Regions from separate parts of the Citrobacter sp. FDAARGOS_156 genome, predicted to be linked through region 2. Evidence: predicted binding sites of a transcription regulator. Region 2 holds the regulator's gene; each other region holds the start of a gene.

Region 1 (7,492 bases), 1.2 Mb from region 2:
CCCCCACATTTGCCAGACGTTGACGTGCAAGCTGATAGATATCCGCCAGATATTTTTCACCACGCGGTACAAATGCGATGTCCGCTTGCAGATCTTTCGCCATGAACGCTTCGCGGACTTCTGCTCCCACTTCAAACGCGTCCGGGCCAATCGCCGGGCCTAGCCAGGCGATAATGTTTTCCGGTTTATCGGCAAAGCACGCCACCGTTTCTTCCAGCACACCTTCACATAACCCGCGCCAGCCCGCATGGGCCGCCGCCACCTCTGTTCCAGCACGATTACAAAACAGCACCGGCAGACAGTCCGCCGTCATCACCGCACATACGGTGCCCGGCGTATTACTGTAGGACGCATCTGCACGTTTAGATAAGTATGGCCCGCCGCTCAATTTCAGGACGTCTTTACCGTGTACCTGTTCAAGCCAGACGGGTTTCGAAGGCAGATTGCCCGCAGCAAACAGCCGCTTGCGGTTCTCTTCCACATGCTCCGGGTTATCACCACAATGGGCACCCAGGTTAAGCGAATCATAAGGCGACAGACTGACGCCGCCAATGCGGGTAGAACTACAGGCCGCGACACCCTGAGGTATCGGCCACTGCGGGACAATTAGCTTACTCATAGCCAGGCAACATCATCCTTATGCTCTTCGAAATCAGCGCGCATCACTTCGATAAGCTCCACCATATCTTGCGGAATCGGCGCATGCCATTCCATCTCAATACCGGAAATCGGGTGATACAAACGCAACATGGTCGCGTGCAGCGCCTGACGGTCAAACTTACGCAGCACGGAGATAAACTCGTCAGAAGCGCCTTTCGGTGGACGCGGACGACCACCGTAGACCTGGTCGCCCACCAGCGGATGGGTGATATGCGCCATGTGCACGCGGATCTGGTGCGTACGTCCGGTTTCCAGACGCAACCGCAGACGCGTGTGCACACGGAAATGCTCCATAATGCGATAGTGCGTTACCGCAGGTTTCCCCATTGGATGCACTGACATATGCGTACGTTTGGTTGGATGACGGCTGATCGGTTCTTCGACTGTACCGCCCGCTGTCATATGGCCAATCGCCACGGCTTCATACTCACGAATGATTTCGCGCAGCTGCAATGACTCGACCAGGCGCGTTTGCGCCGGGACAGTTTTTGCCACAACCATAAGTCCGGTTGTGTCTTTATCCAGACGGTGCACAATACCGGCTCGTGGGACATCCGCAATTGGCGGGTAGTAATGCAACAACGCATTCAATACCGTACCATCAGGATTCCCGGCGCCCGGATGCACTACAAGGTCACGAGGTTTGTTGATGACAAGAATGTCGTCATCTTCATAAACGATATCCAGCGGGATATCCTGAGCTTCAAAACGAACCTCTTCATCAATTTCAGCATTGATGGAGACACGCTCTCCACCTAACACTTTTTCTTTCGGCTTATCGCAAAGATTGCCATTTACCAGTACGCGCTGGTCGAGGATCCATTCTTTTATGCGCGATCGCGAATAATCAGGGAACAATTCGGCCAAAGCCTGATCTAAGCGTTGACCAAGCTGATTTTCGGAGACTGTTGCGGTGAGTTCTACTCGTTGTGCCATAAACTGCTTCTTCGTTTAACGTTGGGTTTTACGGCTTTGCCGTTTAATATAGTGTGCTATTGTAGCTGGTCTTAACCGGGAGCAGGAACAGAGAATCTCCCGTATTACATTTTGAGGAAAGTCAAAACGTCATGACGCGCATGAAATATCTGGTGGCAGCAGCCACGTTGAGCCTGTTTTTGGCGGGTTGCTCTGGTTCAAAGGAAGAGGTGCCCGATAATCCGCCAAATGAAATCTACGCGACTGCTCAGCAAAAGCTGCAGGACGGTAACTGGAAACAGGCAATAACGCAATTGGAAGCGTTGGATAACCGCTATCCATTTGGACCGTATTCTCAGCAGGTGCAATTAGATCTCATCTACGCCTACTATAAAAACGCCGATCTGCCACTTGCTCAGGCTGCCATCGATCGTTTTATTCGTCTGAACCCGACTCACCCGAACATTGATTATGTCATGTACATGCGTGGCCTGACCAATATGGCGTTGGATGATAGCGCGCTGCAAGGATTCTTTGGCGTCGATCGTAGCGATCGCGATCCACAGCACGCCCGAGCTGCGTTTAATGACTTTTCCAAACTGGTACGTGGTTATCCGAACAGCCAGTACACAACCGATGCCACGAAGCGTCTGGTGTTCCTGAAAGATCGTCTGGCGAAGTATGAATACTCTGTTGCTGAGTACTATACCGCCCGTGGCGCATGGGTTGCAGTCGTGAACCGTGTGGAAGGTATGCTGCGTGACTATCCGGATACCCAGGCAACGCGTGATGCCCTGCCGTTGATGGAAAACGCTTATCGCCAAATGCAGATGAATGCCCAGGCAGAAAAAGTAGCGAAAATCATTGCCGCTAACAGCAGCAACACCTGATTGACCTCAGAATGCAAAACGGCAGCCCAAGGGCTGCCGTTTTTTTATCCGTTAACACCACAACTGAAGCGGTTTAGCTGCGACGCATCCTATCAAATATGGCCTGCTTTCAGGTATTCCTCAAGTAAAAAATCGCCTGTTCCTGCGGTGCCTCACAAAAAGGTTTTCTTGACAAAAAGCGACAAAAATATGTGATTTAGATCACATATTTTGACATTAGGAACGGTATGCTGGAATCACCAAGACGGGAAAGACAAGAGGTAAAATTTATGACAATGAACATTACCAGTAAACAAATGGAAATTACTCCGGCAATTCGCCAGCATGTCGCAGACCGTCTCGCCAAACTTGAAAAATGGCAAACTCATCTGATTAATCCACATATCATTCTGTCTAAGGAGCCACAGGGTTTCATTGCTGATGCCACCATCAATACACCGAACGGACATCTGGTCGCCAGCGCAAAACACGAGGATATATACACCGCCATTAACGATTTGATCAACAAGCTGGAACGGCAGCTCAATAAAGTGCAGCACAAAGGCGAAGCCCGTCGTGCAACAACTTCAGTAAAAGACGCCAACTTCGTCGAAGCAGAAGAAGAGTAGTCCCTTACATTGAGTGTATCGCCAACGCGCCTTCGGGCGCGTTTTTTGTTGACATGGTGAAAACAGTACGGGTACTTTACTGATGTAGCCAAAGGAAAATTACATGAAACTTGTCCCGTTCTTCTTCGCATTCTTTTTTACCTTCCCCTGAATGGGAGGCGTTTCGTCGTGTGATAAAGAATGCGAAGACGAACAATAAGGCCTCCCACAACGGGAGGCCTTTTTTTTGATAACAAGAAAGGCAACACTATGACATCGGAAAACCCATTGCTGGCGCTGCGCGATAAGATCAGCACGCTGGATGAAAAATTACTGGCCCTCCTGGCTGAGCGACGTGGACTGGCCGTAGAAGTTGGCAAAGCTAAACTGCTTTCACATCGTCCGGTTCGTGATATCGACCGTGAGCGCGACCTGTTAGACCGCCTGATTCAGCTTGGCAAAGCACATCATCTTGATGCTCATTACATTACTCGCCTGTTCCAGCTGATTATCGAAGACTCCGTCCTGACCCAGCAGGCGCTCCTTCAGCAGCATCTGAATAAGAGCAACCCGCATTCCGCTCGTGTTGCCTTCCTGGGACCAAAAGGGTCTTACTCACACCTCGCCGCCCGTCAGTACGCCGCACGTCATTTTGAGCAGTTTATTGAAAGCGGCTGCGCGAAATTTGCCGATATCTTTAATCAGGTTGAGACCGGACAGGCAGACTACGCGGTAGTGCCTATTGAAAACACCAGTTCCGGTGCGATTAATGACGTTTACGATCTGCTGCAGCACACCAGCCTGTCTATCGTTGGCGAGATGACGATTACTATCGATCATTGCGTACTGGTGTCGGGAACAACCGATCTGGAGAGCATCGACACGGTATACAGCCACCCACAACCGTTCCAGCAGTGCAGCAAGTTCCTGAACCGCTACCCGCACTGGAAGATTGAATACACTGAAAGCACTTCAGCTGCGATGGAAAAGGTCGCCCAGGCTAATTCGCCACGCGTGGCAGCCCTGGGAAGCGAAGCCGGTGGTGTACTGCATGGTCTGCAGGTACTTGAGCATATTGAAGCTAATCAGACACAAAACATTACCCGCTTCGTGGTACTGGCACGTAAAGCAATCAATGTTTCTGACCAGGTTCCAGCGAAAACAACGTTGCTGATGGCGACAGGACAACAGGCAGGTGCGCTGGTAGAAGCATTGCTGGTGCTGCGTAACCATAATCTGATTATGACTAAACTGGAGTCACGCCCGATTCACGGCAATCCGTGGGAAGAGATGTTTTATCTTGATATCCAGGCCAATCTGGAATCGCCCCAAATGCAAAAAGCATTGAAAGAGCTGGGTGAGATTACGCGTTCGATGAAAGTATTGGGATGTTATCCGAGTGAAAACGTGGTGCCGGTCGATCCAAGCTAACGTTTGACAATGCCGGATGGCACTACGCTTATCCGGCATCTTAATTAAGGACGGCTGTCATTCGCCTGGCGTAACAAAGTACGGCTTTCACTCTGGAAGCGCTGCGCATAGTCGCCAAACCAGTGTTCCACCTTACGGAAACTGTCGATAAAAGCCTGCTTATCGCCCTGCTCCAGTAAACCGATCGCCTCACCAAAACGTTGGTAGTAGCGCTTGATCAGCGCAAGGTTGCTTTCAGACGACATAATAATATCGGCATAGAGCTGAGGATCCTGGGCAAACAGACGGCCAACCATTGCCAGTTCAAGACGGTAAATAGGTGAAGAAAGAGCCAGTAACTGCTCCAGTTGCACATTCTCCTCCGCTAAATGCAGCCCATACGCAAATGTCGCAAAGTGGCGTAACGCCTGAATGAACGCCATATTCTGGTCGTGCTCAACGGCGCTGATCCGATGCAGCCGCGCACCCCATACCTGAATCTGTTCCAGAAACCACTGATAGGCTTCCGGCTGACGTCCATCACACCAGACGACGACCTGCTTTGCCAGACTGCCGCTGTCCGGACCAAACATCGGGTGTAACCCCACAACCGGACCGTCATGTGCCGCCAGCATCGCCTGCAGAGGACCATTTTTCACTGAGGCCAGATCCACCAGAATGCAGTCAGACGGCAGACGCGGTAGTTTGGCGATCACCTGCTCGGTGACGTGGATCGGCACACTGACGATCACCATGCCTGCATCGGCGACGATCTCCGTGGCGCGATCCCAGTCCTGCTGTTCCAGGATCCGCACCTGATAACCAGACAGCGTCAGCATCTTCTCGAACAGCCGCCCCATCTGTCCGCCACCACCGACGATCACCACCGGACGCAAAGAAGGACAAAGCGTCTTAAAGCCTTTGTCATTCTCACTGGAATAAGACTCGCGCATAACCCGACGCAATACATCTTCGATCAGATCTGGCGGCACCCCCAGCGCTTCAGCTTCTGCACGGCGGGAAGCCAACATCGAGGCTTCCCGCTCGGGTACGTAGATCGGCAGCCCAAAGCGGCTTTTGACTTCACCGACTTCGGCAACCAGCTCCAGACGCCGTGCCAGTAAATCCAGCAACGCCTTATCAACTTCATCAATTTGATCGCGTAGTGCGGTCAATTCAGCAACCATACCAACCTCTTATGCTACACGCGCCGTCAGTTGGCCGTTTAAATCCTGGCTAATTTCACGCAGTAGCGCATCCGTCATTTCCCAGCTAATGCAGGCATCAGTTACGGAGACGCCGTATTTCATTTCGCTACGTGGCTGTTCGGAGGACTGGTTGCCTTCGTGAATATTACTTTCAATCATCAAGCCGATGATTGAGCGATTGCCATCTTTGATTTGGGCGATCACAGATTCAGCCACGGCTGGCTGGCGACGGTAATCTTTATTGGAATTACCATGACTGCAATCTACCATCAGAGAAGGTCGTAGTCCTGCCTGCTCCATCTCTTTTTCACACTGGGCGACATCCGCTGGGCTGTAGTTCGGCGCTTTACCGCCACGCAGGATCACGTGACCATCTGGATTACCCTGAGTTTGCAGTAGTGCAACCTGCCCCGCCTGGTTAATACCAACAAAGCGGTGTGATTGTGCTGCGGCGCGCATGGCGTTAATTGCCGTTGCCAGGCTCCCATCTGTACCATTCTTAAAACCAACCGGCATGGAAAGACCAGAAGCCATTTCACGGTGCGTCTGTGATTCAGTGGTACGCGCACCGATAGCAGACCAGCTAAACAGATCGCCCAGGTATTGCGGGCTGTTTGGATCTAACGCTTCTGTTGCCAGCGGTAGCCCCATATTCACCAGTTCAAGCAGCAGTTGACGCGCAATTTTCAAGCCTGCTTCAACATCAAAAGAGCCATCCATATGAGGATCATTAATTAACCCTTTCCAACCGACGGTGGTACGGGGCTTTTCAAAGTAGACGCGCATCACCAGGTAGAGGCTATCGCTGACCTCTGCGGCAAGGGCTTTAAATCGACGAGCGTACTCAATAGCCGCTTCAGGATCGTGAATCGAGCATGGACCACACACCACCAGCAGTCGCGGGTCGCGACCAGAGATAATGTCTGAAATGGTTTTACGCGACTGAGCGATTTGCGCCTCCTGTGCAAGGCTCAGCGGAAATTCCGCTTTAAGCTGCTCTGGGGTCATCAGAACCTGTTCGTCGGTAATGTGTACGTTGTTCAGCGCGTCTTTTTGCATGATGGTGATCCTGTTTAGCTCGTTTGCGATAGTTTTCCTCAGCGAGGAGATAATCACGATAACACAATAGGTAAAGATTTCAATCCACATTCCGTAAATTTTTATTTACGGAACACCTTTTTACAGCAAAAATACTGCAAAATTCCGTACAATTAAATTTACACCATTCTATATATGAATCCGCTATGCTTTAAAAAAACGGGGAGAACAGGCAATGAAGCAACTCATCTGTACCTTATTTGTATTATTTCTCAGCGGATGTCAGATAGATCCCTATACTTTTTCCCCTACCTGGACAGGTACCGACTGGTTTGATGCCGGAATACAGGATGCCATTTCAGGCCATGTCGTTAAAGATAACGAGACACTTGCCGACAACTACAATGACCCGGAGGTCGATCGTGCCCAATATCTTAAGGGGTACGCCGAAGGACAAAGGAAAACCTGTCAGCAGGACTTTGTTTACGCGAGAGGATTGACCGGCAAAACCTTCCCCGCCAGTTGCGACACGGTAGACAATGTCAGCCGATTACATGAAGCATGGCAAAAAGGAGCAAACGAAGGAGCAGCCTCAACAAGGTTAAATTAAACAAGAGCTTAAATTTTATAAATTAATGAGATTTAGCTTAAATACTCAATGCACTCATTCCAGGAATAATGACGCCCTGGGAAAATAATGTTATTTTGTTGCAAACAATCTTGAATGTATATCGACGCAATACGGCAAACGCTGGTAGGTACCTATTCATGAGCTTTTCTTACC
Region 2 (7,492 bases):
TGTAATCGGGCTATCATGGTGGCGCACAATGCGACATTTGATCACAGTTTTATGATGGCTGCAGCAGAACGCGCTTCACTGAAACGTAATCCGTTTCACCCCTTCGTCACCTTTGATACGGCAGCATTAAGCGGCCTGTCGTTGGGGCAAACAGTACTGTCGAAAGCCTGTCTGGCTGCAGGAATGGAGTTTGATGGGACTCAGGCGCACTCGGCGCTGTATGACACAGAACGGACAGCCGTTCTGTTTTGCGAAATCGTTAACCGCTGGAAACGCCTCGGCGGTTGGCCTCTTCCCATGCCCGAAGAAGCATAACGGACCGATAAAAAAAGCGACCATCACAGGTCGCTTTTTTATTTCCGCTAAAATTACTCAGCGTCTGGCTCTTCGGTTTTGTATTTCGCAGCAGTTTCTTTAATCAACTGCTGCAACTCCCCGCGCTGGTACATTTCAATTAAAATGTCACAGCCGCCTACCAGTTCACCATCAACCCACAGCTGTGGGAAAGTCGGCCAGTTGGCATATTTCGGCAGCTCGGCGCGAATATCCGGGTTCTGCAGAATATCAACATAAGCAAAACGTTCACCACAGGCGGACAACGCTTGCACAGCCTGAGCAGAGAAACCGCAGCTTGGCAGTTTTGGGGAACCTTTCATGTACAGGAGAATCGGGTTTTCAGCGATCTGGCGCTGGATTTTTTCGATAGTGGTGCTCATTATCTTGCTTCCTTAAACTTCTTTTACGGCAGTAGTCTGACATTGTAGCGGGTCAGGCAGGTAACGGAAAATAACATTTTCATTACGCGATATTATTTTATCGCCTGTCGTTAAAAGTTGCATTCACAATCTCATTTATCCGCATGAAGCCTGTGGATTTGATTATCTGTTCACCAATTACGCCCTGAATTGCTGTTTTTTTTTGCGGTCGGTTACGAAACGTAGTTTTAAACGAAAAAAGCTATTAACTTTCCCTCTTTCTATAGATTAGAATCGTCAAGTTTTGAAAATCACACGCAGGCACGATAGACCTGCCTTACCAGAGGACTGCTCAGTGGCGCGGATAAACCGAATCTCGATCACGCTCTGTGCTTTACTTTTTACCACACTGCCTTTTACGCCTATGGCTCATGCTTCCAAGCAGGCCAGGACGACACCTACCGCTTCCCACACCGTCAAGACGGTAGATAAAAAGAAAAGCGCAACAGCCAGCCAAAAAGCAACAAAAACCAACAAGAAAACGGCGACAAAAAACACCAGTAAAACCAGTACGAAAACGGCTTCCTCCTCCAAAAAACGCACAGCGACTCCGGCAAAATCGACGAAAACAGCAAACCGTCGTAGTAAAACAGCGGCAATACAATCCCCCGCCGTCACCTGGACTGAAAAATGTACCCCGCGCAAAGGTCATAAGCCACGTTGCGTAAAAGTGAAGACGACTGCGCCAACAGCCGTTGCTGATGTACATAAAGTGAAAGTACAGAAAGCAACCAAAACCGCCATGTCTACCCTGATGAACCAAATCGGCAAACCTTACCGTTGGGGGGGCACCTCACCCAGAACCGGTTTTGATTGCAGCGGGCTGGTTTATTACGCATACAAAGATCTGGTCAAGTTCCGCATTCCGCGTACCGCCAATGAAATGTATCACCTGCGCGACGCTGCGCCGATTGAACGTGGCGAACTGAAAAACGGTGATCTGGTCTTCTTCCGCACGCAAGGTCGCGGTACCGCCGACCACGTTGGCGTCTATGTCGGCAATGGTAAATTTATCCAGTCTCCACGCAGCGGTCAGGAAATTCAAATAACCTCTCTGAGCGAAGATTACTGGCAACGCCACTACGTGGGCGCTCGCCGTGTAATGACGCCGAAAACAATTCGCTAAAAACTTACCCTACAGAATATGCTGTAGGGTAAGTTCTTCTTTTGCATAACCTTTCAATTTGCTACCCTATCCTTACTCACAATGAGGCTATTGTGTGTACTCAATATAAATAATAAGGAGAGAAGCAATGTCGTTCGAATTACCTGCATTACCGTATGCCAAAGATGCTCTGGCACCGCACATTTCTGCCGAAACGCTGGAATACCACTATGGCAAACATCACCAGACTTACGTTACTAACCTGAATAACCTGATTAAAGGCACGGCGTTTGAAGGTAAATCACTGGAAGAGATCGTACGTAGCTCTGAAGGTGGTGTATTCAATAACGCAGCCCAGGTCTGGAACCACACGTTCTACTGGAACTGCCTGGCCCCGAACGCAGGTGGCGAGCCGACCGGTAAACTGGCCGAAGCGATTGCCGCCTCCTTTGGCAGCTTTGCAGACTTCAAAGCACAATTCACCGATGCCGCTATCAAGAATTTCGGTTCTGGCTGGACCTGGCTGGTCAAAGGAACGGATGGCAAACTGGCTATCGTGTCCACCTCCAACGCAGGTACACCGCTGACGACTGACGCGACGCCGCTGATGACCGTTGACGTGTGGGAACATGCTTACTACATCGATTATCGTAATGCCCGTCCTGGCTACCTGGAACACTTCTGGGCACTGGTGAACTGGGAATTTGTTGCGAAAAACTTCGCAGCATAAGATGACAACGCAGAAGGGTTTCCCTTCTGCGTTTTTGTTTTTAATTCGTTGCGTTGCAGACTTCTTCCGCTTGTTTCCTTGCCGAGACAAAGACCAGCAGTAGCGCAAGTCCCGCCACAATCGCCCCCATTACCGGTACGAAACTGTAGCCCAACCCTCCGGAAATTACCGCCCCACCAGCCGCCGCTCCCAGGGCATTCCCCAGATTAAACGCGCCAATATTAACTGACGATGACAATCCAGGCGCCTCGCTGGCAACGCGCATCACACGCATCTGCAGCGGCGGAACCACCGCAAACGTTGCTGCACCCCACACCACCATACTCACGGCCGCACCCAGCTCATTACGCGCAAGGAAAGGTATCGCCAGCATAATAATCATCAGCAACAGTAAAAAGCCTTTCAGCGTACCGTTAACCGAACGGTCAGCCAGTTTACCCCCCAGATAGTTACCGATAGAGAACCCAACGCCAATCAGCACCAGCATAGCGGTGACAAACGCCGGTGTAGCATGAGTAATGCTATGCAGCACGGGTGAGATGTAGGTATAAAGCGTAAACATCGCCCCGGCCCCCAGAACGGTCGTCAGCAGAGCCGACAACACCTGCGGACGCATGAGTACCGCCAGTTCGCTGCGGACATCCGGGCGCTCTCCTGCCCCACCTTTGGGTAATGAGAAGAACAGGCTGACCATGGCGATAACACCCAGTCCCGCCGTCGCCATAAAGGACATACGCCAGCCGATGGTTTCCCCAAGCCAGGTTGCTGCGGGAACACCGCCAATATTGGCAATTGTTAACCCCATAAACATAGTTGCTACGGCACTGGCCTGTTTGTGTTTGGGCACCACGCTTGCGGCAACCACAGAGCCAAGGCCGAAAAATGCCCCGTGGTTAAGACTGGTCAAAATGCGCGACAGCATCAGCGTCGTGTAATCCGGAGATATCGCCGAAAGTACATTACCCAACGTAAAAATGGCCATCAGGAAGATAAGCGCATTGCGACGCGCACGATGGGACAGCAGTAATGTCATCAGCGGGGCGCCAACCATCACGCCTACCGCATACGCGCTGATTAACATCCCTGCGGCCGGAATGGATACATCCACGCCTTTGGCAATGACGGGTAGCAACCCCATAGGAGAAAATTCGGTCGTTCCAATGCCAAACGCACCTATCGCCAGCGCCAGTAAAGGATAATTTAGTTTCATCTATCGACTCCGTAACGTCGAGCCTTGGCACGACACATCATAAGAGTCAAAAGCATGACATTGATCGCAAAATTAATAAAGTTAACAAAACTGCAAAAGACTTTTGCTTATTTGCAAAAAATAGGACGGAAAAGGCAAGCAGAAAGGATGAGGGAGAGCGAACTCCCTCGGGGGAAATCAGTGCAGTGCTGCAGTCAGGCCACCCGCGACAATCAGGCCCAGAACAATTATGGTCGTTACTAACGAAAATTTCAGATCGGTGCTCATCAAGTTTTCTCCTTTTTATTCCCACACAAAAAGTGATATTGCGCATTTTTACACACTTGAAAGCAAAAATCTCTCACGATTTATATTGATAACTGCTTTTAACTCTTCCCCTTTTCGTTAAGATCAGACAAAATTCCACGCTTACTTGATTAGCGTACCGGCCATTGACCCCTTCCTGACGTTCCGTGTCGTTTTCCCGGCGTGCCGCAACCCTGACGTTGCGTTGAGGGTGTGTGAAGGCAAACGTTTACCTGGAGTATTCTCAGGAGCTTAGGATATGGTCTGGAGTGAGATGTAATGGCAACTATTAAAGATGTAGCGAAGCGAGCAAACGTTTCCACTACAACCGTATCACACGTAATTAACAAAACGCGCTTTGTCGCTGAAGAAACGCGCAACGCTGTCTGGGCAGCGATCAAAGAGCTGCACTACTCCCCTAGCGCAGTTGCACGTAGCCTGAAGGTGAATCACACCAAATCGATCGGTTTGTTGGCAACCAGCAGCGAAGCGGCCTATTTCGCCGAAATTATCGAGGCCGTTGAGAAAAATTGTTTCCAGAAAGGCTACACCCTGATTTTGGGCAACGCCTGGAACAGTCTCGAAAAACAGCAGGCTTATCTGTCTATGATGGCGCAAAAGCGCGTAGATGGCTTGCTGGTAATGTGTTCAGAATATCCGGAATCACTGCTTTCCATGCTCGAAGAGTATCGCCATATTCCCATGGTGGTTATGGACTGGGGCGAAGCAAAAGCCGACTTTACCGATACCGTCATTGATAACGCTTTCGAAGGCGGTTACATGGCAGGCCGGTATCTGATTGAACGCGGTCATCGTGAGATCGGCGTGATCCCAGGACCTATGGAGCGTAATACCGGCGCAGGCCGCCTGGCTGGCTTCATGAAAGCGATGGAAGAAGCGCTGATTAAAGTGCCTGACAACTGGATTGTCCAGGGTGATTTTGAGCCTGAATCCGGCTACCGCGCTATGCAGCAAATCATCTCCCAGTCACATCGCCCAACCGCCGTATTCTGTGGTGGCGATATTATGGCGATGGGTGCGCTGTGTGCCGCAGATGAGATGGGACTGCGCGTGCCGCAGGATATCTCAGTTATCGGTTACGACAACGTGCGCAACGCCCGTTACTTCACCCCTGCGCTGACAACCATCCATCAGCCAAAAGATTCACTTGGTGAAACGGCCTTCAACATGCTGTTAGACCGAATCGTGAATAAACGTGAAGAATCGCAGTCCATCGAGGTACACCCACGCCTGGTAGAGCGTCGCTCCGTGGCCGACGGCCCGTTCCGCGATTACCGTCGTTAAGACTGTTGTGCGGGAGCCTCATCCGGCTCCCGCAGCCACTCTTTGTTCAGCGTTTCGCTATCCCCTAAATAGTCCAGCAGCCAGCTCAATGCCGGCGACGTATCGTTCTGTTGCCATGTCAGACAGCATGCGGCATCCGGGAACGGATTTTCCAGCTGTAACGCCACCCATTTTCCGCTATCGATCCACGGTTTAGCAAAATGCGTCGGTACCATCCCGACACAGAGTCCGGCTGACAAGCAGGTGGCCGATGATTCCCAGTCAGGCACCACGACGCGTTTTTGGTTGTCCAGTAGCCAGGTAATACGCTTTGGCAGCGTACGGGACGTGTCTTCGCGTACCAGCGATGGCCAGTTGCGCAACGTATCGTCACTGAGCGGTCCCGGCATTGCCGCCAACGGATGATGACTGGCCACCACGCAACTCCAGCTTAGCATTCCCATATCCCGGAACGTATAGCGCCCCCCTACCGGAATGGCCTGCGTTGCTCCGATAGCTAACTCCACCCGACCATCTGAAAGCGCGTCCCAGACGCCGTTAAACACCTCCTGAAAGACCAGAAGTTCCACATCATCGAAATGGCGGTAGAAATCCACGATCATCTGGCGGGTACGATCCGGGCGGACAATGTTATCGACTGCAATCGCCAACTGCCCGCGCCAGCCGTTGGCAATTTGCTGACATTGCTGACGGGTGATCTGCATTTTTTTGATAACAGATCGGCCTTCTTTTAAAAACCACGCGCCAGCAGGCGTTAATTCCACGTCCCGATGACGACGTTCAAAAAGTGGCACAGCCAGCCACTCTTCCAGTTGACGCACTGTGTAGCTTACCGCCGAAGGTACGCGGTGCAACTCCTGAGCAGCAGAACTAAAGCTACCGTTACGCGCCACCGCATCAACCACCTCAAGTGAATATTCAGACCACATATTCTGCCTGCAAAAAATTTGAAATCAGTAAGCAAATATTAGCGTTTCACAGCGAGAATTACACTCACTACACTCAGCGGCAATGTTCTATTGCTAAAAAGAGAAACGATAATGCAACCGGGAAAAGGGTTTTTAGTCTGGCTGGCAGGTCTTAGCGTGCTGGGTTTTCTGGCAACGGATATGTATTTGCCCGCCTTTGCGGCTATTCAGTCCGATTTACAGACGCCCGCCTCTGCCGTGAGTGCCAGCCTTAGCTTGTTCTTAGCGGGATTTGCCGTCGCACAACTTTTGTGGGGGCCACTCTCTGACCACTATGGTCGCAAACCTATTTTGCTGCTGGGCTTATCCATCTTCGCGCTGGGCAGCCTGGGCATGTTGTGGGTAGAAAACGCCACCGGCTTACTGGTGCTACGCTTTATTCAGGCCGTTGGTGTCTGTGCGGCTTCGGTTATCTGGCAGGCGCTGGTTACCGATTATTATCCTTCACAAAAAGTAAACCGCATTTTTGCCACCATTATGCCGCTGGTTGGATTATCCCCTGCACTTGCACCGTTATTAGGCAGTTGGATCCTGGTACATTTTTCCTGGCAGGCCATTTTTGCTACCCTTTTTGCGATTACCCTGATCCTGATGCTGCCGGCCCTGCGCTTAAAACCAACGGCAAAAGCGCGCGACGACAGCCAGGATAAACTGACGTTCGCTACGCTGCTGCGCTCCAAAGCATACCGTGGAAATGTACTGATTTACGCAGCATGTTCTGCAAGTTTCTTCGCATGGCTGACGGGTTCACCATTTATCCTTAGCGAAATGGGCTATAGCCCGGCTGTGATTGGTCTGAGCTATGTCCCGCAAACTATTGCATTTTTGATCGGGGGTTACGGCTGCCGCGCGGCACTGCAAAAATGGCAGGGTCGCCAGCTTCTGCCATGGTTGCTTATCCTGTACGCCATTAGCGTTATCGGCACCTGGGCTACAGGCTTTATTCACCACGTTGCGTTGGCTGAAATCCTGATCCCATTCTGCGTGATGGCCATTGCGAACGGGGCAATCTACCCTATCGTTGTCGCTCAGGCGCTGCGCCCATTCCCTCAGGCAACAGGGCGCGCCGCTGCGTTGCAGAATACGCTGCAACTGGGGTTATGCTTCCTGGCAAGCCTGGTCGTTTCGTGGTTA
Region 3 (7,492 bases), 2.2 Mb from region 2:
TTAGCGCGCTGATGGCGCTCAAACCGGAAACCGCCACGCGCCTGCGTAACGGCGAGCGCGAAGAGGTGGCTATTAATAGCCTCCGCCCTGGCGATGTTATCGAAGTGGCCGCGGGTGGGCGTTTACCTGCCGACGGCAAACTGGTTTCCGGCTTTGCCAGTTTTGATGAAAGCGCCCTGACCGGCGAATCGATCCCGGTTGAACGCGCCACCGGCGAGAAAGTCCCGGCAGGCGCCACCAGCGTGGATCGTCTGGTTACGCTGGAAGTGCTCTCCGAACCGGGCGCCAGCGCCATTGACCGTATTTTGAAGTTGATTGAAGAAGCGGATGAACGTCGCGCCCCCATTGAGCGTTTTATTGACCGTTTCAGCCGGATTTACACCCCAGCCATTATGGCGGTTGCGCTGCTGGTCACCCTCGTGCCGCCGCTGCTGTTTGCCGCATCCTGGCAGGAGTGGATTTATAAAGGACTGACGCTGCTGTTGATTGGCTGTCCTTGCGCACTGGTGATTTCAACCCCCGCAGCCATTACCTCTGGTCTGGCCGCTGCGGCGCGTCGTGGGGCGTTAATCAAAGGCGGTGCCGCGCTGGAACAGTTGGGTAGAGTCACGCAGGTGGCGTTTGATAAAACCGGCACCCTGACCATCGGTAAACCGCGCGTCACAGCGATTCATCCGGCAAGCGGAATTGGTGAGGCTGAACTGCTGGCACTGGCGGCAGCGGTAGAGCAAGGCGCGACACACCCGCTGGCGCAGGCGATTGTTCGGGAAGCACAAACGCGCGAACTGGCTATACCTGTCGCGAAAGAACAGCGCGCATTAGTCGGATCTGGCATTGAAGCGCGGGTCGACGGCGAGCGCGTGCTGATTTGCGCCGCCGGTAAACAGCCTGCCGATGCCTTTGCCGGGCAGATAAGCGAGCTGGAAAGCGCGGGTCAAACGGTGGTGCTGGTGTTGCGTAACGATACTGTACTCGGCGTGCTGGCCTTACAGGACACGCTGCGCGACGATGCCCGCACCGCCATCAGCGAACTTAATCAGATTGGCGTGAAAGGGGTGATCCTGACTGGTGATAACCCACGTGCAGCGGCCGCCATTGCCGGTGAACTGGGCCTTGAATTCAAAGCGGGGCTATTGCCGGAAGATAAAGTGCAGGCAGTTTCCCATCTTAACCAACAGTCGCCGCTGGCGATGGTTGGCGACGGCATCAACGACGCTCCGGCGATGAAAGCAGCCACCATCGGTATTGCCATGGGGAGCGGAACCGACGTCGCGCTGGAAACCGCTGATGCCGCCCTGACCCACAACCGCCTGCGTGGTCTGGTGCAAATGATTCAACTGGCGCGGGCCACCCACGCCAATATTCGCCAGAACATTGCGATTGCGTTGGGTCTGAAGGGGATTTTCCTCGTCACCACGCTGCTCGGGATAACCGGACTGTGGCTGGCGGTACTGGCAGATACGGGGGCGACGGTACTGGTGACTGCTAACGCGCTGCGGTTGTTACGTAAAGGATAGTTTTTGCCGGATGACGGCGTTGCCCTATCCGGCCTACGGGTTACACGTTCTTTGTTTGCCGGATAAGCGTTAGCGCCATCCGGCAAACAAAACTAGTGACCTTTACGCAGCAGATAGCGGTACGGCAGCGAGTCGGTCTCTTTAGCCACCAGCTCATGCTCCATAAAGGTACAGAAGCCAGGAATATCGCGGGTTGTTGCCGGATCGTCGGCGACAATCAGCAGTGTTTCACCGGCCTGCATGCCACGTACGGTTTTACGCACCATCATCACCGGTTCCGGGCAGCGCAGTCCCTGGGCATCAAGAGTATGGTCGGGAGAGGTAAACAGATCGCTCATCGTAGTCTCGTTCATTCAAAAACGGCGTTATTTTACGCTCTGTTGTGGCGTAAGCCAATCAGGTTAACGATTGCGTGAAAAACAACCATTGCAATGTGCTCTTAAAGCAGTATCATGCGACGGTTTTTTATTGGGTTCCCTCACCCCATCCAACAAAAAGGTCACAATATGACTCCGTTTACACAAACTCAGCGCGTAAAAGCGTTGTTCTGGCTATCGCTATTTCATCTGCTGGTGATCACCTCCAGCAACTATCTGGTGCAGCTTCCAATCTCCATTTTTGGTTTCCATACCACATGGGGCGCGTTTAGCTTTCCGTTTATTTTCCTCGCCACCGACCTGACCGTGCGTATTTTTGGCGCGCCGTTGGCTCGACGTATCATCTTTGCGGTGATGATCCCCGCGCTACTGATCTCCTATGTCGTTTCGTCCCTGTTTTATATGGGATCATGGCAGGGATTTGGCGCACTGCTGCACTTTAACCTGTTTGTCGCCCGCATCGCCGCCGCCAGCTTTATGGCTTACGCGCTGGGACAAATTCTGGATGTGCATGTCTTCAACCGCCTGCGTCAGAACCGTCGCTGGTGGCTGGCGCCAACGGCTTCCACGCTGTTTGGCAACATCAGCGATACGTTAGCCTTCTTCTTTATCGCCTTCTGGCGCAGCCCGGATGCCTTTATGGCCGAGCACTGGATGGAAATCGCGCTGGTCGACTACTGCTTCAAAGTGCTGATCAGCATTATTTTCTTCCTGCCGATGTACGGCGTGCTGCTGAATATGTTGCTGAAAAGGCTGGCAGATAAATCCGAAATCTCTGCATTGCAGACGAGTTAAAGGTTCATTTTCCGAGTTGTGATAAGATGGACGAATGAGCCGTTATGGCCGTTTATCGAAAGGAAGAAGTCAATGCGCAATCTGGTTAAATATGTCGGTATTGGCCTGCTGGTTATGGGGCTTGCGGCCTGTGATAATAGCGATACAAAAGCGCCAGCAGAGAAAGCTGCCGCAGAAAGTAACGCCACCGGACAACCGGTCAGCCTGCTCGACGGCAAACTCAGTTTTTCCCTGCCAGCGGATATGACCGATCAGAGCGGCAAGCTGGGCACTCAGGCGAACAATATGCACGTCTATTCTGACGCAACCGGCCAGAAAGCGGTGATTGTGATTGTTGGCGACAACACCAACGAAGACCTGGCTGTGCTGGCAAAACGTCTGGAAGATCAGCAGCGTAGCCGTGACCCGCAGCTGCAGGTCGTCACCAATAAATCTATTGAGCTGAAAGGCCACACGCTGCAGCAGTTAGACAGCATCATCTCGGCTAAAGGCCAGACCGCTTACTCTTCTGTGGTGTTGGGCAAAGTGGATAACCAACTGCTGACCCTGCAAATCACGCTGCCTGCTGACGATCAGCAAAAGGCGCAGACTACCGCAGAAAACATCATTAACACGCTGGTTATCCAGTAACGGTTAAGACGATGACGCGGCCTCCGGTGACACCACCTGAGGCCGTTTTTTTAACCGCCAGGTCAGCAATAACGCCACCGCCACCAGCCCTGCTGCCGCCAGATAGATAACCGGCACGCCCGCCCACGTCATTACCAGCCCAGCCAGCGGCCCGGTAACACCCAGCGATAAATCCATAAATACCGTGTAGGTCGCCAGCGCAGCGCCCTGATTTTGCTGCGGGACGGCTTTTACCGCTACCACGCCCAGCGCCGGGAAAACCAGTGAAAACCCAGCCCCGGCCAGCAGAACGCCGATTTTCGCCATCCACGGCATGGAAGCCATCCCGACCAGTAGCAGCCCGACAATCTCGACGCTAAAGCAGATCATCGCCACATTCAGCCCGCCTAAACGGTTGATACCATTTGGGAACAACAGACGAGTACCGACAAACGTGCAGCTAAAAAGCGTCAGCGCGAAAGCAGCGCCATCCCAGCCTTTGGCATCATAAAACAGGGTAATAAACGTGGCGATCACCCCAAAGCCGGCAGAGGCCAGCGCCAGCGCCATGCCATACAACCAGACGCGTCCGAGCACCGCGCGGAACGGCAACGGTTTGCCTTTGCTGGCCTTCACCGCAGGACGAGGGAGCGCCAGCAGTATCGCCAGCAGCGCCACGCCCATCACGGTCAGCGCCAGCCCCTGTAAGCCCCCCCAGGCATAAAACAGAACGCCCAGCGGCGCGCCTATCGCCATCGCGCCATAGGTCACGATGCCATTCCAGGAAATCACCCGTCCGATGTGCATTGAGCCAACCACCCCCACGCCCCACAGCGTAGAGCCAGTTCCGGCAAAGCTTTGCCCGACCCCGAGAATCACCCGCCCCAGACACAGCAGCAGCAGACTAGCCAACGGCCAGCCGTTCGTTGATCCAGCCAGCAAATAGCCCAGACCACTTAAAAAGCAGCCACACAGCCCGAATACCACAATCTTCTTTGGCCCCAGCAGATCGGCATAGCGACCGGCATGCGGACGGCTCAGCAGCGTAGCGAAATATTGCAGGCTGATGACCAGTCCAGCCCAAAAGGCGCTGAATCCCATCACATCATGGACGTAGCCCGGCAATACCGCGAGCGGCAGGCCGATGGTCAGATAGCTGGCGAAGTTAAACATCACCACGGAGACAATGCGCAGATTAAGGCGTAAACCGCTCAGCGTCGGTTCAGCGACGGGTTCGGGCATGGAGGGTCACCACATATTCACAACAGTGTTTCATTTCTACCATGTTGCAGCCCAGAAATCAGTAACCAGATTAGGAATATCGGCAGCAAGCCAGCCGCTACACTTAATGCAAAAATGCACACAGGAAGAAGACATGACAACCATTCAGCCTGACAAAACAGGTTTGCACATTTTACTTAAACTGGCCGCGCTGGTGGTGATCCTCGCCGGTATTCATGCCGCGGCGGATATCATTGTGCAACTGCTGCTGGCTCTCTTTTTTGCCATTGTGTTGAATCCGCTGGTCACCTGGTTTATTCGCCGGGGAGTACGTCGCCCGGTAGCCATTACGCTCGTAGTGGTGGTCATGCTGTTCGTCCTCACGGCACTGATCGGCGTTCTGGCGTCTTCGATCACGGAATTCATGGCTATGCTACCCAAATACAATAAGGAGCTGACGCGCAAAGTCCTGTATCTGCAAGAGATGGTGCCCTTTCTGAATTTGCATATGTCGCCAGAGCGCATCCTGCAACGTATCGATTCCGATAAACTCATGACCTTCACCACCACACTGATGACCAGCCTCTCTGGCGCCATGGCCAGCGTCGTTCTGCTGGTGATGACGGTCGTCTTTATGCTGTTTGAGGTGCGCCATGTTCCTTATAAGCTGCGCTTTGCGCTGAACAACCCACAAATCCATATTGCAGGGCTGCATCGGGCGCTCAAGGGCGTATCTCACTATCTGGCACTGAAAACGTTGCTCAGCCTATGGACTGGCGCTATCGTCTGGCTGGGACTGGCGCTGATGGGGATTCAGTTTGCTCTGATGTGGGGCGTGCTGGCCTTCCTGCTCAATTATGTGCCCAATATAGGCTCGGTTATTTCCGCCGTGCCGCCCATGATTCAGGCGCTGCTGTTCAACGGCATTTACGAATGCGTACTGGTCGGCGCGCTGTTTCTGGTGGTGCATATGGTGATTGGCAATATCCTCGAGCCGCGCATGATGGGGCATCGCCTGGGATTATCGACGCTAATTGTCTTCCTCTCTCTGTTGGTATGGGGATGGCTGCTCGGCCCGGTAGGCATGCTGCTCTCTGTGCCGTTAACCAGCGTGTGTAAAATCTGGATGGAAACCACCACCGGTGGCAGCAAACTGGCCATTTTGCTGGGTCCCGGCAGACCCAAAAGTCGGCTACCCTGAAAAACTACCAACCGAGGTAGTTTTTATCTTTTTATATGCCCGTTAAACTGATATCCATACAGGTATATATCGCAATTTATCTTAAATAAAGAGTGAAAAGGATTTCATTTTTTAATAAAGAAAATACATAAGTCAACGTCCGGATGTCTTTGCCAAACCACATATGAATAATGAATCCCCCCACAGCATTTAACTCAAACTATCTGCCTATATTTAAAGGTTATTTTATTTGATACGTTTTATCTAAAAATCTATACTTCTCGCCGATGATTACGCTGAAAAATTTCCGTTGAAGAAAGTCACCGAATATTACCATCCGGCAACCTCATCGCCTTGCTATCGGACACGTGAAATAAAATGCTGATTAGCTTAAATAAAATCACGGGAACTGCAGGGTGATCATTATTTCGAAGCTTATTATTAAACACGTATAAACAGTACTTTGAGAGGGAGTTTTAATGAAACAGTATATTAAGTGGTTTGCGGCCATTGCCGTTGTCGGTGCGCTGGCGGGATGTGCACGTACTGCGCCGATCGATCAAGTTCACACCAGCGTAAGCGCGGGGCACACTCAGGATCAGGTTAAAACCGCCATTCTGAAAGCGGGCATTCAACGCCAATGGGTCATGTCTGAAGCCGGTCCTGGTGTCATTAAAGCACGCCAACAAACCCGAGATCATGTGGCTGAAGTCCGTATCACCTATACCGCCACCAGCTATGACATTAAATACGACAGCAGCCTTAACCTGCAGGCTTCTGGTGGAAAAATTCATAAAAACTACAACCGCTGGGTACGCAATCTGGATAAAGACATCCAGCTCAATCTGTCAGCCGGTGCCAATCTGTAATTACGCCTAAAGTCGGGCCGAAAAGGCCCGATACTCTTACTCTCTGCCATTTAACAGGTTGTCCCCACATGTACGAACAGGATTCGCTTAGCGCACTGGATGCCATTACTGAAGCACAACGTATCGCCTTTGCCCCTATGCTTTTTCAAACCGCGTTGTGTCTGCGAAATGCGGGAGTACTCACCTGGCTGGACAAGCAAGGTAAACGCGGCGCCACGCTCGACGAAATTACCGAAAACAGCACCATCAACGAATATGCCGCCAGCATCCTGTTGGATATGGGGTTAAGTGGGCGAATTATTACCCACAAAGAAGGATATTATTACCTCGCTAAAGTCGGCCACTTCCTTTTACATGACACGATGACGCGTGTGAATATGGATTTCACCCAGGATGTTTGTTATCAGGGACTGTTCTATCTGGAGAATGCGCTGAAAGAAGGGAAGCCCGCGGGATTAAAAATTTTTGGCGACTGGCCAACAATCTATCCTGCACTGTCGCAATTACCCCTGGCTGCGCGTGAAAGTTGGTTCGCTTTCGATCATTACTATTCAGATGGCGCATTTGATGCCGCATTGCCATATGTATTCGCCAGCGCCCCTGCAACCCTGTACGATGTCGGCGGAAATACTGGGAAATGGGCATTACGTTGTTGTCAACATGATGACAATATTGCAGTCACTCTATTAGATTTGCCGCAACAAATTGCACTTGCCCGCGAAAATATCGAAAATACGGGATTATCCCATCGCATAAATTTCCATGCTGTGGATATGCTTAGCGACTCGCCTTTACCCGCAGAGGCAGATATCTGGTGGATGAGCCAATTTCTGGACTGTTTTTCCCCGGAACAAATTATCGCCATTCTGAGCAACATTGCTCGGGTGATGAAACCGGGCGCGAAGCTGTGCATTATGGAACTGT

The links. Region 2 encodes PurR, which represses purine synthesis genes. Its sites were predicted from a motif close to CANGCAAACGTTTGCNTG; they were not measured.
Region 1: the regulator PurR is predicted to act here: its motif matches at 2,619-2,636, upstream of raiA (ribosome-associated translation inhibitor RaiA).
Region 3: the regulator PurR is predicted to act here: its motif matches at 1,915-1,932, upstream of tusA (sulfurtransferase TusA).

Annotation. Positions count from the first base shown of each region.
Region 1 covers NZ_CP014030.2:3,724,446-3,731,937, forward strand. Annotated here, with positions in the region: gene yfiH (purine nucleoside phosphorylase YfiH) at 1-619, opposite strand, end outside; gene rluD (23S rRNA pseudouridine(1911/1915/1917) synthase RluD) at 616-1,596, opposite strand; gene bamD (outer membrane protein assembly factor BamD) at 1,728-2,465, shown strand; gene raiA (ribosome-associated translation inhibitor RaiA) at 2,735-3,073, shown strand; Phe leader region at 3,176-3,301, shown strand; gene pheL (pheA operon leader peptide PheL) at 3,177-3,224, shown strand; gene pheA (bifunctional chorismate mutase/prephenate dehydratase) at 3,323-4,483, shown strand; gene tyrA (bifunctional chorismate mutase/prephenate dehydrogenase) at 4,528-5,649, opposite strand; gene aroF (3-deoxy-7-phosphoheptulonate synthase AroF) at 5,659-6,729, opposite strand; gene AL515_RS18385 (DUF2799 domain-containing protein) at 6,944-7,318, shown strand; gene AL515_RS18390 (YfiR family protein) at 7,477-7,492, shown strand, end outside.
Region 2 covers NZ_CP014030.2:2,480,036-2,487,527, reverse strand. Annotated here, with positions in the region: gene rnt (ribonuclease T) at 1-315, shown strand, start outside; gene grxD (monothiol glutaredoxin 4) at 369-716, opposite strand; gene AL515_RS12085 (C40 family peptidase) at 1,051-1,881, shown strand; gene sodB (superoxide dismutase [Fe]) at 2,009-2,590, shown strand; gene AL515_RS12075 (MFS transporter) at 2,631-3,800, opposite strand; gene cydH (cytochrome bd-I accessory subunit CydH) at 3,978-4,067, opposite strand; gene purR (HTH-type transcriptional repressor PurR) at 4,365-5,390, shown strand; gene punR (DNA-binding transcriptional activator PunR) at 5,387-6,319, opposite strand; gene punC (purine nucleoside transporter PunC) at 6,431-7,492, shown strand, end outside.
Region 3 covers NZ_CP014030.2:4,677,414-4,684,905, forward strand. Annotated here, with positions in the region: gene zntA (Zn(II)/Cd(II)/Pb(II) translocating P-type ATPase ZntA) at 1-1,517, shown strand, start outside; gene tusA (sulfurtransferase TusA) at 1,610-1,855, opposite strand; gene AL515_RS23160 (7-cyano-7-deazaguanine/7-aminomethyl-7-deazaguanine transporter) at 2,024-2,689, shown strand; gene AL515_RS23165 (DcrB family lipoprotein) at 2,762-3,319, shown strand; gene AL515_RS23170 (MFS transporter) at 3,323-4,540, opposite strand; gene AL515_RS23175 (AI-2E family transporter) at 4,674-5,720, shown strand; gene AL515_RS23180 (hypothetical protein) at 6,191-6,568, shown strand; gene AL515_RS23185 (class I SAM-dependent methyltransferase) at 6,637-7,492, shown strand, end outside.